3 regions of the Enterobacter cloacae complex sp. 394F7 genome follow, and region 1 is predicted to be linked to each of the others. Evidence: predicted binding sites of a transcription regulator. Region 1 holds the regulator's gene; each other region holds the start of a gene.

Region 1 (4,298 bases):
TCCAGTGCGATATCTTATCTGAATACAAGTCGTTGAGATTATAAAGTCAAATCCCAACAGCGGATAGCGTCAAACCAGGTTGGCGGCAAAAGTCAGATTAAACTGGAACCTTGCAGCCGGGCGGCAGAATGGTCAACATAATACCCTAACCTGTCACACCTAAAAAAAGAACTTTGCCATGAAATTGAATACCCGAGCGCAATCTGCACAATCGCCGAACACGAATCCTCCCATCGTACTGGTTCACGGGCTGTTTGGCAGCCTGGATAACCTGGGCGTGCTGGCACGCGATCTGGTTACCGATCACGATATTTTGCAGGTGGATATGCGAAATCATGGCCTTTCCGGGCGTTCAGAAGAGATGACCTATGCGGCCATGGCGCAGGATCTGCTGGATACGCTGGATGCCAACAATCTCGAGAAAGTGACGTTGATCGGGCATTCAATGGGCGGCAAAGCGGTCATGGCCCTGACGGCTCTGGCACCAGAAAGAATAAGTGGCCTGGTGGTCATAGATGTCGCCCCGGTGGATTACCACGTCCGTCGCCATGATGAGATTTTCGCCGCCATCAACGCGGTGACCAACGCTGGCGTCTCGACGCGCCAACAGGCAGCCGTCGTTATGCGTGAGCATCTGGATGAAGAAGGGGTTATCCAGTTTCTGCTGAAATCGTTCGTTGACGGCCAGTGGCGGTTCAACGTGCCGGTGCTGTGGGAGCAGTACGATAACATCGTCGGTTGGGAAACCGTTCCGGCATGGCCGCACCCTACCCTCTTCATTCGTGGCGGCAATTCGCCCTACGTTACCGACGCCTGTCGCGATACCCTGCTGGCGCAATTCCCGCAGGCACGCGCTCATGTCATAGCTGGCGCCGGACATTGGGTTCATGCGGAAAAACCAGATGCCGTCTTACGCGCCATTCGCCGCTATCTGACTGATACGGCAAATTGATTAAAAAGAGAGCGACTGGAAGGCTGCGGGCTTCCAGTCGTTGGCGTGCCGTTTTTGGTGATGTATGATGGCGCGCTTATCGCCCAGGCATTAGCAGGGCGGCGTGTTTCCCCCGAAGTCTCAGAATCATGGCCAAAGAACAAACGGACCGTACGACACTAGATCTGTTCGCGAATGAGCGTCGACCGGGACGACCAAAAACGAATCCGCTTTCGCGCGACGAACAGCTGCGTATTAATAAACGCAACCAGCTTAAACGCGATAAAAATCGTGGGCTTAAGCGTGTCGAACTGAAGCTCAACGCCGACGCTGTCGATGCGCTAAACGAACTGGCTGACGCGCGTAATATCAGCCGCAGCGAGCTGATCGAAGAGATGTTACTCACCCAACTCGAGACCATGCGCAGTAAGGCATAAGTCCGAAAAATCCCTTTATTACCCTTTTCATGTAGCACAGAGTGCAGTCCTGCGCGATAGCTGTTTCCGCAGGGTTGCCTGTTCTGCTATTATTGCCTTTATCCGTGGACAAATTGCGCCACCATACCATTAAGTATCAAGAGGTTATTTTACTCATGGCAATTATCGGCATTTTCTTCGGCAGTGATACCGGCAATACCGAAAATATCGCAAAAAACATTCAGAAACAGCTCGGTAAAGACGTTGCCGATGTGCACGACATCGCCAAGAGCAGCAAAGAAGATCTCGAAGGCTATGACATCCTGCTGCTGGGTATTCCGACCTGGTATTACGGTGAAGCCCAGTGTGACTGGGATGATTTCTTCCCAACGCTGGAAGAGGTGGATTTCAACGGCAAGCTGGTTGCCCTGTTTGGCTGCGGCGACCAGGAAGATTATGCAGAGTACTTCTGTGATGCGCTGGGCACCATCCGCGACATTATTGAGCCAAACGGTGCCGTTATTGTAGGTCACTGGCCTACCGCTGGTTACCACTTCGAAGCGTCTAAAGGTCTGGCAGACGACGATCACTTCGTGGGTCTGGCGATTGACGAAGATCGTCAGCCAGAACTGACCGCCGAGCGCGTTGAAAAATGGGTTAAGCAGATCCGTGAAGAGCTGCACCTGGACGATATTCTTAACGCCTGATGATTCTTGCGGCGCAACGGTGGTTGCGCCCATAAACCAGGTCAAACCGATTAAATTAATTGCTACAATCTTTTAACTTTTTCGCCCAGACCTGTACAATGACCCCCTGATAAAACGTGGCTTTCACAATGCAAGTTTGTTGGTGATACCACGTTTTTATAAGCATACTTTACCTGAGACTTGCAGTTTTCATTTAGCCATGGCAGTTCTATAATGAGACGCATTATCCCGGGTGCAATTTCTGTCACTTCCTACAGAAGTGAATCGTTTAGCAACAGGACAGATTCCGCATGACTGACAACAATACCGCATTAAAGAAGGCTGGCCTGAAAGTTACGCTTCCTCGGTTAAAAATCCTTGAAGTGCTTCAGGGTCCAGACAATCACCATGTCAGTGCGGAAGACCTTTATAAGCGTCTTATCGACATGGGCGAAGAGATTGGGCTGGCAACCGTCTATCGTGTGCTGAACCAGTTTGATGACGCGGGCATTGTCACCCGTCATAATTTCGAAGGCGGTAAATCTGTATTCGAACTGACTCAACAGCATCACCACGATCACCTGATCTGCCTGGATTGCGGCAAGGTCATTGAATTCAGCGATGATTCCATTGAATCTCGCCAGCGTGAAATCGCCGCACGTCACGGTATCCGCCTGACGAACCACAGCCTGTACCTGTATGGTCACTGCGCTGAAGGCGATTGCCGCGAAGACGATCACGCGCACGACGCGAAATAAACACGTTTCATACTCTGAGCCAGCCGCAAGGTTGGCTTTTTTTTTGCCTGCGGTCTGGCAAAAAAAAGCCCGGCAGCGCAGCGCTACCGGGCATGATAACAGCGGGTTAAAGGCTGTTGTTGCTGCGAATCTCTTTCCAGATCTGATCGCAACGCTTCGCGACTTCCTGATCGTTACCGGTTTTACGCGCCTGGATACAGGCCTGGTAATCCATTACGCGAATATTCTCCTGGGTTGCGAACTGTTCATGCGCTTTCTCTTTTTTCAGCACATTCAGCACGCTCTGACAGGCTTCGATCTTCTCCGGCGAACCTTCCGCCGTATTGATACACGCGCTGTAGGCTTCTTTCAGACGGGAGTCCTCTTTCGGGGCCTGATTCTGCGCACAAGCCACCAGTCCCGATGCCAGCAACGCGACGATTACAATCTTTTTCATATGTAGTCTCCGGTCCGGCGGGAATTACCCCGCCGGACGAGTCATCAGAAGATGGTGAACGGTGCGATAACCATGAATTTCACGTCGCGTTCATCCTGGAAGATGTTGCCGTAACCGCCGGCGTAGCTCGGGATATCGGAGTGGTTGTCGTATTGTGTAAAGTGCAGTTTGAACATAGTACCTTTGGCGCGACCATCCTGCAGGGTGTAGATCGCATCCAGGCTGTAAGCGGATTCTTTGAGACGATAGTTTGGATCGTAGTATGCGTCTGGCGTTGCCATATCAGCAGGCTTCGCATCCCATGCGTAGGCGTAAGATGCCCCCACCGCCCAGCCTGGCAGGTTCCAGTTTTTCAGATCATACATTGCGCCGAAGAAGACTGCTTTTTCGCCATCGGCATTGAAGTCGGAACGGTTATCCCACCAGATATCCAGACGACCGTTTGAAGATGCATAGGTTGGGGTCATACGCTGCAGGAAGTAGCCCTGCTGCCCTTCCGCTTTAACCCACGTTCCTTCAAGACGCAAATCTACCTGACCGACTTTGTAGCCGAAGGTCAGCGCCTGCAACCACGCCGTGCCGTCATAAATATCATTCACGCCACCATCACTGACTTTATCTCGCGTACCGTAGAACTGGTAGCTGGTACTCAGCGGGCTACCCGCGATGTCAAATTTATAACTGGCCTTAGCAAAATACTGATCGATATAACCTTCCGCCTGACCAAATGCCGCTTCAAGCACTAAATCATTTTTAAAGTCGTACTTCGCGCCCAGCGAGTGAAGATAATCCACTTTGGTCTTTTTATCGTTCTGGTAGAACTTGTCCATTTCGATATGCCATGGCGCTTTATACTCGTTGGTCCACATATACGAGAAGCTCAACGCACCTGCGTCACCGTAATCAAAATTGGCGCCCGCTTCTGCCCCCTGATAGGTACCTGGCATAAAGCTCCAGTGCGGTGCTAACAGGGTTTGACCGGTTGGCTGAATATAACCACCGCGCGCCCATACCGGGCCGTATTTAAATTTCGCGGCAGCTTTATACAGGCTGATACCGCTTTTATCTCCG
Region 2 (4,298 bases), on a different contig from region 1:
TTGCTGGGGCCTGAAACCGCTGAACGGCTGCAGCATATGGTCGATCAATTAAATAGCCGAAAAATTTACTGGAACAACACGGGGCTGGATATCGAGTTTGGCGCATCCTGGGGAATGGTCGAAAACGGCGAGAACTTGCACCATACGCTGGGCCAACTGAGCTGGCTGGCCGAGCAGTCATGCGGAGCGCATAACGTACTCGCGCTCACCAATAGCCTGGAGGCCGCATCGGGGCAAACCACAGAACGGGTGCTGATGTTAGCGCGTATTAAACATGCCCTGGATGCCGGTCAGTTTCATTTATATGCCCAGCCAATCCAGAAAGCGGATGGCAGCGGTTATTACGAAATACTGGCGCGCATGGAAAGCGAGGGAGAGATTATCACGCCTGACCGCTTCATCCCGCTGATTGCCCAGTTTAACCTGAGCCACCGGTTTGATATGTGCGTGCTGGAAAAACTGCTGTTGTGGTTGCGCGATCATCCTGCGTCGCAGGGTGGCACTCGCTTTTCTGTCAATCTGATGCCTCTGACGCTGATGCAAAAAGAGGTGGCTACCGAGATTAGCGTGTTGTTCGAACACTATGGTATCGCGCCGCAGGACGTTGTCCTTGAGATCACGGAAGAGCAGGCCTTCTCGAACTCTGGCAGCAGTATCAAAAACCTTCAGCAGCTGCGGGATCGTGGGTTCCGTATCGCGATTGATGATTTTGGTACCGGCTATGCCAACTACGAACGACTCAGACGCCTTCAGGCGGATATCATTAAAATAGATGGCTGCTTTGTTAAAGATATCTGTACCGACGACATGGACGCGATGATTGTGCAGTCGATTTGTAATCTGGCAAAAACCAAATCACTGAGTGTGGTGGCAGAATATGTGGAGACGCCGGCGCAACGCGACATGCTGCTGCGCTTTGGTGTGGATTACCTGCAGGGATACCTGATAGGCAAACCGACGCCGCTTGACGCACTGCAGGCATAAAAAAACCGGGAGCCAGGCTCCCGGTTCTCATATAACGTGACGGGTTACAGTACCAGTGCTGCGATAGACGCTGACAGTACGCTCACCAGCGTTGAGCCGTAAACCAGTTTCAGACCGAAGCGAGAAACAACGTTACCCTGTTCTTCGTTCAGACCTTTAATCGCACCGGCGATGATACCGATGGACGAGAAGTTCGCGAAGGAAACCAGGAACACGGACAGGATGCCTTCCGCACGTGGAGAGAGCGTGCTGGCGATTTTCTGCAGATCCATCATTGCAACGAATTCGTTAGAAACCAGTTTGGTCGCCATGATACTGCCAACCTGCAGCGCTTCGTGAGCAGGGACACCCATCACCCAGGCAACAGGGTAGAAGATGTAGCCCAGGATGCCCTGGAAGGAGATGCCCAGAACCGCGGCGAACAGGGCGTTCAGGGCAGAGATCAGGGCGATGAAGCCGATCAGCATCGCGGCAACGATAATCGCCACTTTAAAGCCCGCCAGAATATATTCACCCAGCATTTCAAAGAAGCTCTGACCTTCGTGCAGATTTGCCATCTGCAGGTTCTCTTCGCCTTCCTCAACACGGTATGGGTTGATCAGTGACAGCACGATAAAGGTACTGAACATATTCAGCACCAGAGCAGCAACCACATATTTTGGTTCCAGCATGGTCATATACGCGCCCACGATAGACATGGAAACGGTGGACATTGCTGTTGCGGCCATGGTGTACATACGGTTACGGGACATCTTGCCGAGAATATCTTTATACGCGATAAAATTCTCTGACTGGCCCAGAATCAGGGAGCTGACGGCGTTGAATGATTCCAGCTTACCCATACCGTTAACTTTGGACAGTACGGTACCAATGGCGCGGATCACAATCGGCAGAACACGGATGTGTTGCAGAATACCAATCAGCGCAGAGATGAAGACGATTGGGCAAAGTACTTTCAGGAAGAAGAACGCCAGCCCTTCGTCGTTCATTTTACCGAAGACAAAGTTCGTCCCTTCGTTGGCGAATCCGAGCAGTTTTTCGAACATTTCGGAGAAGCCTTTTACGAAGCCAAGCCCCACGTTGGAGTTCAGGAAGAACCACGCGAGCAAAACTTCAATAACGAGAAGCTGAACAACAAAGCGAATGCGGATTTTTTTACGGTCATGGCTGACCAGCAACGCAAGCGCAGTAACGACAACGAGTGCCAGGACAAAGTGAAGGACGCGGTCCATATTTGCTCCAAATATGAGGCAGGTTTAATTTTCGTGCACATTCTATGTAACAACCGAAAAGAAAACGAGATCAAGGACACACTATAGTTACATCCTGTGACGAGTCTCAAAAATAGTGATCCACAATACATTTTTGTTATGTTAGGTAAATGAGTGAAAAGTTAAGTTTGTGTGCTAGTCTTCACAAAAGAGCGCGCGATTTCGGTTTCTGTTAGAGCGCCCCCGCTTACCCGCCTGTCTATCGTTCAAAGCTATCAGAGAAATCACTGCAACCGTTACAAATGATCTTGATAATCATTCTCATTTTGATAGCATTAAACATAGCAAAGGCTATATTTCAGAGGCAGAAATGACAAACAGTCGCGTAGAGGGTAGCAGTGGCAGAGCAGCGCGCAAGTTGCGGTTCGCATTAATGGGACCTGCGTTCATCGCTGCCATTGGCTATATCGATCCAGGCAATTTTGCGACCAATATTCAGGCTGGGGCCAGCTTTGGCTATAAGCTTCTGTGGGTGGTGGTCTGGGCTAACCTGATGGCTATGCTGATTCAGATGCTTTCCGCGAAACTGGGTATTGCCACCGGTAAAAACCTGGCGGAACAGATCCGCGATCATTACCCGCGCCCGGCGGTATGGTTGTACTGGATCCAGGCGGAAATCATTGCGATGGCAACCGATCTTGCCGAATTCATTGGTGCGGCAATTGGTTTCAAGCTGATCCTCGGCGTATCACTGCTGCAGGGGGCGGTGCTTACCGGCATTGCCACCTTCCTTATTCTGATGCTGCAGCGTCGGGGGCAAAAACCGCTGGAAAAAGTCATCGGCGGCCTGCTGCTGTTTGTCGCTGCGGCCTATATTGTCGAACTGATTTTCTCGCAGCCAAACCTGGCGCAGCTCGGTAAAGGGATGGTTATCCCAAGCCTGCCAACCTCTGAAGCGGTGTTCCTCGCTGCCGGGGTGCTGGGGGCGACCATCATGCCACATGTGATTTACCTTCACTCCTCGCTAACCCAGCACCTGCACGGGGGGACGCGCAAAGAACGCTATTCGGCAACCAAATGGGATGTGGCTATCGCCATGACGATTGCCGGTTTTGTGAATCTGGCGATGATGGCTACCGCTGCCGCAGCGTTCCACTTTAACGGTCACACCGGCATTGCCGATCTCGATCAGGCCTATCTGACGCTGGAGCCGTTACTGAGCCATGCGGCTGCGACCATATTTGGCTTAAGCCTGGTGGCGGCAGGTCTCTCCTCTACGGTGGTAGGAACACTGGCCGGGCAGGTGGTCATGCAGGGGTTCGTCCGCTTCCATATACCGCTGTGGGTACGTCGCACCGTCACAATGTTGCCGTCATTTGTGGTGATCCTGATGGGGCTGGATCCAACACGCATTCTGGTCATGAGCCAGGTGCTGCTGAGCTTCGGAATCGCACTTGCGCTGGTGCCGCTGCTGATCTTTACCAGCAACAAACATCTGATGGGCGAACTGGTTAACACCACGCTGGTGAAACGGACCGGATGGGTCATCGTGGTTGTGGTAGTGGCGCTGAACCTGTGGTTACTGATAGGCACGGCATTGGGGTTATAAAAGAAAAAGGAGCCGGGAGGCTCCTTTTTTAGATTAGTGACGACCGTAGCCGTGACCATGTCCACCGCGACCTTTACCGCCGCGATCCCAGCCGCCACGGCGGTCATCACGGTCGTTCCAGCCTTCGCGATAACCACGCTCGTAGGCGTTGTTTTTGTACCAGCCGCGGTGCAAACCATTATCATGTTTCCACCAGCGGTCGCCGCGCCACTCATAGTGACGGTGCCAGTAGTCACGGTCGCGCCAGTAGCCACCGTCCCAGTATCTGCCGTAGTCGTCACGATCGCCAATTTGTAATTTTACTGATGGCAACAGGGTGATTTCGCCAGCAGTGGCGACCAGCGGGGCCGAAGCCAGTAATACCGCTGCAAGAATCAGTGACCTGAACATACTCTTCTCCTTCACGATCGGGGCCTTAGGGGGCCTGTTAACGCAATTTTACGAGTTGGGAAAGCCTCGTTTCATCGCCTCAACTCCGAATTCAGACGTGATAG
Region 3 (4,298 bases), on a different contig from region 1:
TATCCACGCGTTTTCGTGGCCAAACCCCTAACCCCTCCAGGAAAAGCATGCTGACAACCATCATATACCGCAGCCATATCTGCGATGACGTTCCGGTGAAAGCGCTGGAAACCATGGTCGCTGCTGCAGATAGTAAAAACCGACAATCCGACGTCACGGGGATCCTGTTGTTTAACGGCACGCATTTTTTTCAGTTGCTCGAAGGGCCAGTCGAAAACGTGACCGCCATTTATGAGCAGATCTGCCGCGATCCGCGTCACCACAATGTGGTGGAACTGATGCGCGATCACGGACCTTCCCGGCGTTTTGGCAATGTTGGAATGGAGCTCTTTGATTTGCGCCACTTCGACCGGGAAGATGTTCTTCAGCAGGTGCTTAATAAGGGCACGAGCCGCTATCAGCTGACCTATAACGATCGTCCGCTGCAGTTCTTCCGCACGTTCGTTGAGGCAACGGAGAAGGCCAACTATTTTGAATTGCCTCCCGCCGATGCCTGGGATTTTATCCCTGAGGAGACGCCGTTATCCGCACAACCGCCGGTGGTAGCAAAAGGGGCGGACTGCAGCTTTGCATTTCAGCCGATTGTGGATCCCTTTATGCAGGAGGTGGTCTCCTGGGAAGCACTGCTGCGCACGCCATCCGGCGACTCGCCACGGGCCTATTTTGCGGCTCTTCCGCGCGAAGAGGTCTACGCAGCAGATTTGCACAGCAAACAGGTTGCGCTCTCCATGGCCAGTGCGCTGGGGCTACAGAATCAGACGCTGTCGATTAACCTGTTGCCCATGACGCTGGTCAATGTCCCGCATGCCGTCGATTTCCTGCTCACCGCTATCGACGCGAACGGCTTTGTGCCGGAGCAAATTGTGGTGGAATTCACCGAAAGTGAAGCCATCTCGCGCTTCGATGAGTTTACCCATTCGGTCCGGCAGTTAAAAAGTGCCGGTATCAGCGTGACGATCGATCACTTCGGGGCCGGTTTTGCCGGGCTGCAGTTGCTGGCCCAGTTCCAGCCGGACAGAATTAAGATTAATCGCGATCTGGTGCTGGATGTGCATAAAAGTGGTCCGCGTCAGGCCATCATTCAGGCGATTATCAAGTGCTGTTCCTCGCTGGAAATTCAGTTCTGCGCCGTTGGCGTAGAGAAGGCTGAGGAGTGGATGTGGCTGGAATCTGCGGGAATTTCCCAGTTCCAGGGGCATCTGTTTGCCAGCCCCCGACATGGCGGCATTCCGGCAATTTCGTGGCCCGAGAAAAAGTCTGGATTGTGATAAAGCTGTACAACCTTTGGCAGAGTTAACTGTACGTAAGGCGGAATTTAGACAACAATAGAGTTAACGGCGTGGATGGTGTCCTCACCATTCACCTGTTTCAAACTGAGGTCTTAGTTATACAAATAGCTTGTACAATCTGATAAGGTTGCTGTGGTTGGGTATGGAAGTATTGAGCGTGAGGGAGTTAATGGCCTATTACAGTATCGGCGAAGTCGCCGAACGATGCGGTATCAACCCCGTTACGCTGCGTGCCTGGCAGCGCCGTTATGGTTTGTTGAAGCCGCAGCGCAGTGAAGGGGGTCATCGTCAGTTCGACGACGAGGATATCCTGCGCATTGAAGAGATCAAACGTCTGATGAAATCAGGCGTTTCGGTGGGGAAAGTAAAAGCCTTGCTGGAAAACAAGGAAGTGATGACCCAGGGTAACTGGGCCGCTTTCCAGGAAGAGATGATGACCGTTTTGCGCTATGCCAGCCCGGCAAAACTGCGCGCAAAAATTGGCGAGTTTCGCCGCGATCACGCCATGGATGCGCTGATCGACAACATTATTACCCCCGTAAGGCAGCGCATGAATCAGGATCAAAATACGGTGCGCCACATGGCGAGCCTGTTTGATGGTGTGCTGATCGAATTCGCCGTGGCAAGCCTGGCAGAATCGCGTAAAAAAGCCGGTAAAGATGCGTTGCTCATCGGTTGGGAGTGCGACGACCGCACTCATCTGTGGCTTGAAGCCGCGCGCTTAGCCAATAAGGGCTGGCATATCGACGTGCTGGCAGAGCCGATTGATTCACCGCGTCCCGAACTCTTCCCCGGGCAGAAACTCTTTGTATGGACGGGAAAATCGCCCACGCCCCGTCAGCAGGAACAGCTCGATCACTGGCGTGAACAGGGTTTTTCCGTCGCCTTTCATCATTAATCATCAGAGGCCTTGAGGGCCTTTTTTCTTTCTGTCCTGTCCTGCGCAAAAGCTATCTCAAAAATAGGCATTTCCGATGCATATTTTGCTTTTCCTTTTAATCAGACGAACAATGCAGAGAAATGCATTATTAATCAATGCATTGAACAATTAAATCCATCCCGCCAGCATCCTCTCACAGGGTCTATGCTTAATAAAACCAGGCAAAAAGGGCGATTAAGCCTAATGCCCCTGCTGTCAGAGGGTTGAAGTGATAATCGTTATCACTAACATGGTGTTATGCCCTGATGGCTTATCAGATGAGGTGGACCTATGGAACTGCATTCAGAAACCTTTAACCCTGCCGATTTCGCCTGGCGCGGTTTAACGCTCACGCCAGCGGCGGCGGCACATATTCATGAGCTGGTGGCGAAAAAGCCAGAGATCCTCGGCGTGCGTTTAGGGGTCAAGCAGACCGGCTGCGCGGGGTTTGGTTATGTGCTCGACACCGTTACCGAACCCGAAAAAGATGATCTGGTGTTTGAAACGGATGGCGCAAAACTGTATGTCGCGCTTCAGGCGATGCCGTTTATCGACGGCACCGAAGTGGACTACGTGCGTGAAGGTTTAAACCAGTTATTCAAATTTCATAACCCGAAAGCCCAGAACGAATGTGGCTGCGGCGAAAGCTTTGGGGTATAGGCGGTACTATGTCTCGTAATACTGAAGCAACGAGTGAAGTAAATACCTGGAGCGGCGGACACCTCAACTATAAAGAGGGGTTCTTCACCCAGCTGCAAACTGATGAACTGGCGAAGGGCATCAACGAAGATGTCGTGCGCGCAATTTCAGCCAAACGTAACGAGCCGGAGTGGATGCTCGAATTCCGCCTGAGCGCTTACCGGGCCTGGCTGGAGATGGAAGAGCCGCACTGGCTGAAAGCCCACTACGATAAGCTGAATTATCAGGATTACAGCTACTACTCTGCACCTTCCTGCGGCAGCTGTGACGACACCTGCGCCTCGCAGCCCGGCGCGGTACAGCAAACCGGGGCGGATAATAGCTTCCTGAGTAAAGAGGTGGAAGAGGCGTTTAACCAGCTTGGCGTGCCGGTTCGCGAGGGGAAAGAGGTGGCGGTGGACGCCATTTTTGACTCTGTCTCGGTGGCAACCACCTACCGTGAGAAGCTGGCGGAACAGGGGATCATTTTCTGCTCTTTCGGCGAAGCGATCCACGATCACCCGGAACTGGTGAAAAAGTACATTGGCACCGTGGTGCCGTCTAACGACAACTTCTTCGCGGCGCTCAACGCAGCGGTCGCCTCAGACGGCACCTTCATCTACGTGCCGAAAGGGGTACGTTGTCCAATGGAGCTGTCGACCTATTTCCGCATCAACGCGGAAAAGACCGGCCAGTTCGAGCGCACCATTCTGGTGGCGGACGAAGGCAGCTACGTCAGCTACATCGAAGGGTGTTCCGCGCCGGTGCGCGACAGCTACCAGCTCCACGCCGCGGTGGTTGAAGTCATCATCCATAAAGACGCCGAAGTGAAATACTCCACGGTGCAGAACTGGTTCCCGGGCGATGGTAATACCGGCGGTATCCTCAACTTCGTCACCAAGCGTGCGCTGTGCGAAGGCGAAAACAGCAAGATGTCCTGGACCCAGTCTGAAACCGGCTCGGCCATTACCTGGAAGTACCCGAGCTGTATTTTGCGCGGGGATAACTCCATCGGCGAGTTTTATTCCGTTGCGCTGACCAGCGGTCATCAGCAGGCGGATACCGGCACCAAGATGATCCACATTGGTAAAAACACCAAATCGACCATCATCTCAAAAGGTATCTCCGCCGGACACAGCCAGAACAGCTATCGCGGGCTGGTGAAAATCATGCCTACGGCCACCAACGCGCGAAACTTTACCCAGTGTGACTCCATGCTGATTGGCGCAGACTGCGGCGCGCATACCTTCCCGTACGTGGAGTGTCGCAACAACAGCGCCCAGCTTGAGCATGAGGCGACAACGTCGCGTATCGGGGAAGATCAGCTTTTCTACTGCCTGCAGCGCGGGATCAGTGAAGAAGATGCCATCTCGATGATTGTCAACGGCTTCTGTAAGGACGTGTTCTCTGAA

The links. The regulator Fur, encoded in region 1, represses iron uptake genes when iron is present. The targets are predictions, from matches to a motif close to ATAATAATGAGAACNACTATCAA.
Region 2: AC2FAK_RS09055 (Nramp family divalent metal transporter) is a predicted target of Fur. The motif match lies at 2,504-2,526, and genes of this name have one in related genera.
Region 3: sufA (Fe-S cluster assembly scaffold SufA) is a predicted target of Fur. The motif match lies at 2,438-2,460, and genes of this name have one in related genera.

What each region holds. Positions count from the first base shown of each region.
Region 1 covers NZ_JBXWCS010000009.1:113,740-118,037, reverse strand. Annotated here, with positions in the region: gene ybfF (esterase) at 179-952, shown strand; gene ybfE (LexA regulated protein) at 1,081-1,368, shown strand; gene fldA (flavodoxin FldA) at 1,524-2,054, shown strand; gene fur (ferric iron uptake transcriptional regulator) at 2,345-2,791, shown strand; gene chiQ (ChiQ/YbfN family lipoprotein) at 2,898-3,227, opposite strand; gene chiP (chitoporin ChiP) at 3,272-4,298, opposite strand, start outside.
Region 2 covers NZ_JBXWCS010000005.1:22,168-26,465, forward strand. Annotated here, with positions in the region: gene AC2FAK_RS09045 (EAL domain-containing protein) at 1-984, shown strand, start outside; gene AC2FAK_RS09050 (NupC/NupG family nucleoside CNT transporter) at 1,029-2,216, opposite strand; gene AC2FAK_RS09055 (Nramp family divalent metal transporter) at 2,566-3,804, shown strand; gene AC2FAK_RS09060 (DUF2502 domain-containing protein) at 3,838-4,194, opposite strand.
Region 3 covers NZ_JBXWCS010000004.1:128,557-132,854, forward strand. Annotated here, with positions in the region: gene AC2FAK_RS07560 (diguanylate phosphodiesterase) at 48-1,268, shown strand; gene AC2FAK_RS07565 (MerR family transcriptional regulator) at 1,459-2,187, shown strand; gene sufA (Fe-S cluster assembly scaffold SufA) at 2,500-2,868, shown strand; gene sufB (Fe-S cluster assembly protein SufB) at 2,877-4,298, shown strand, end outside.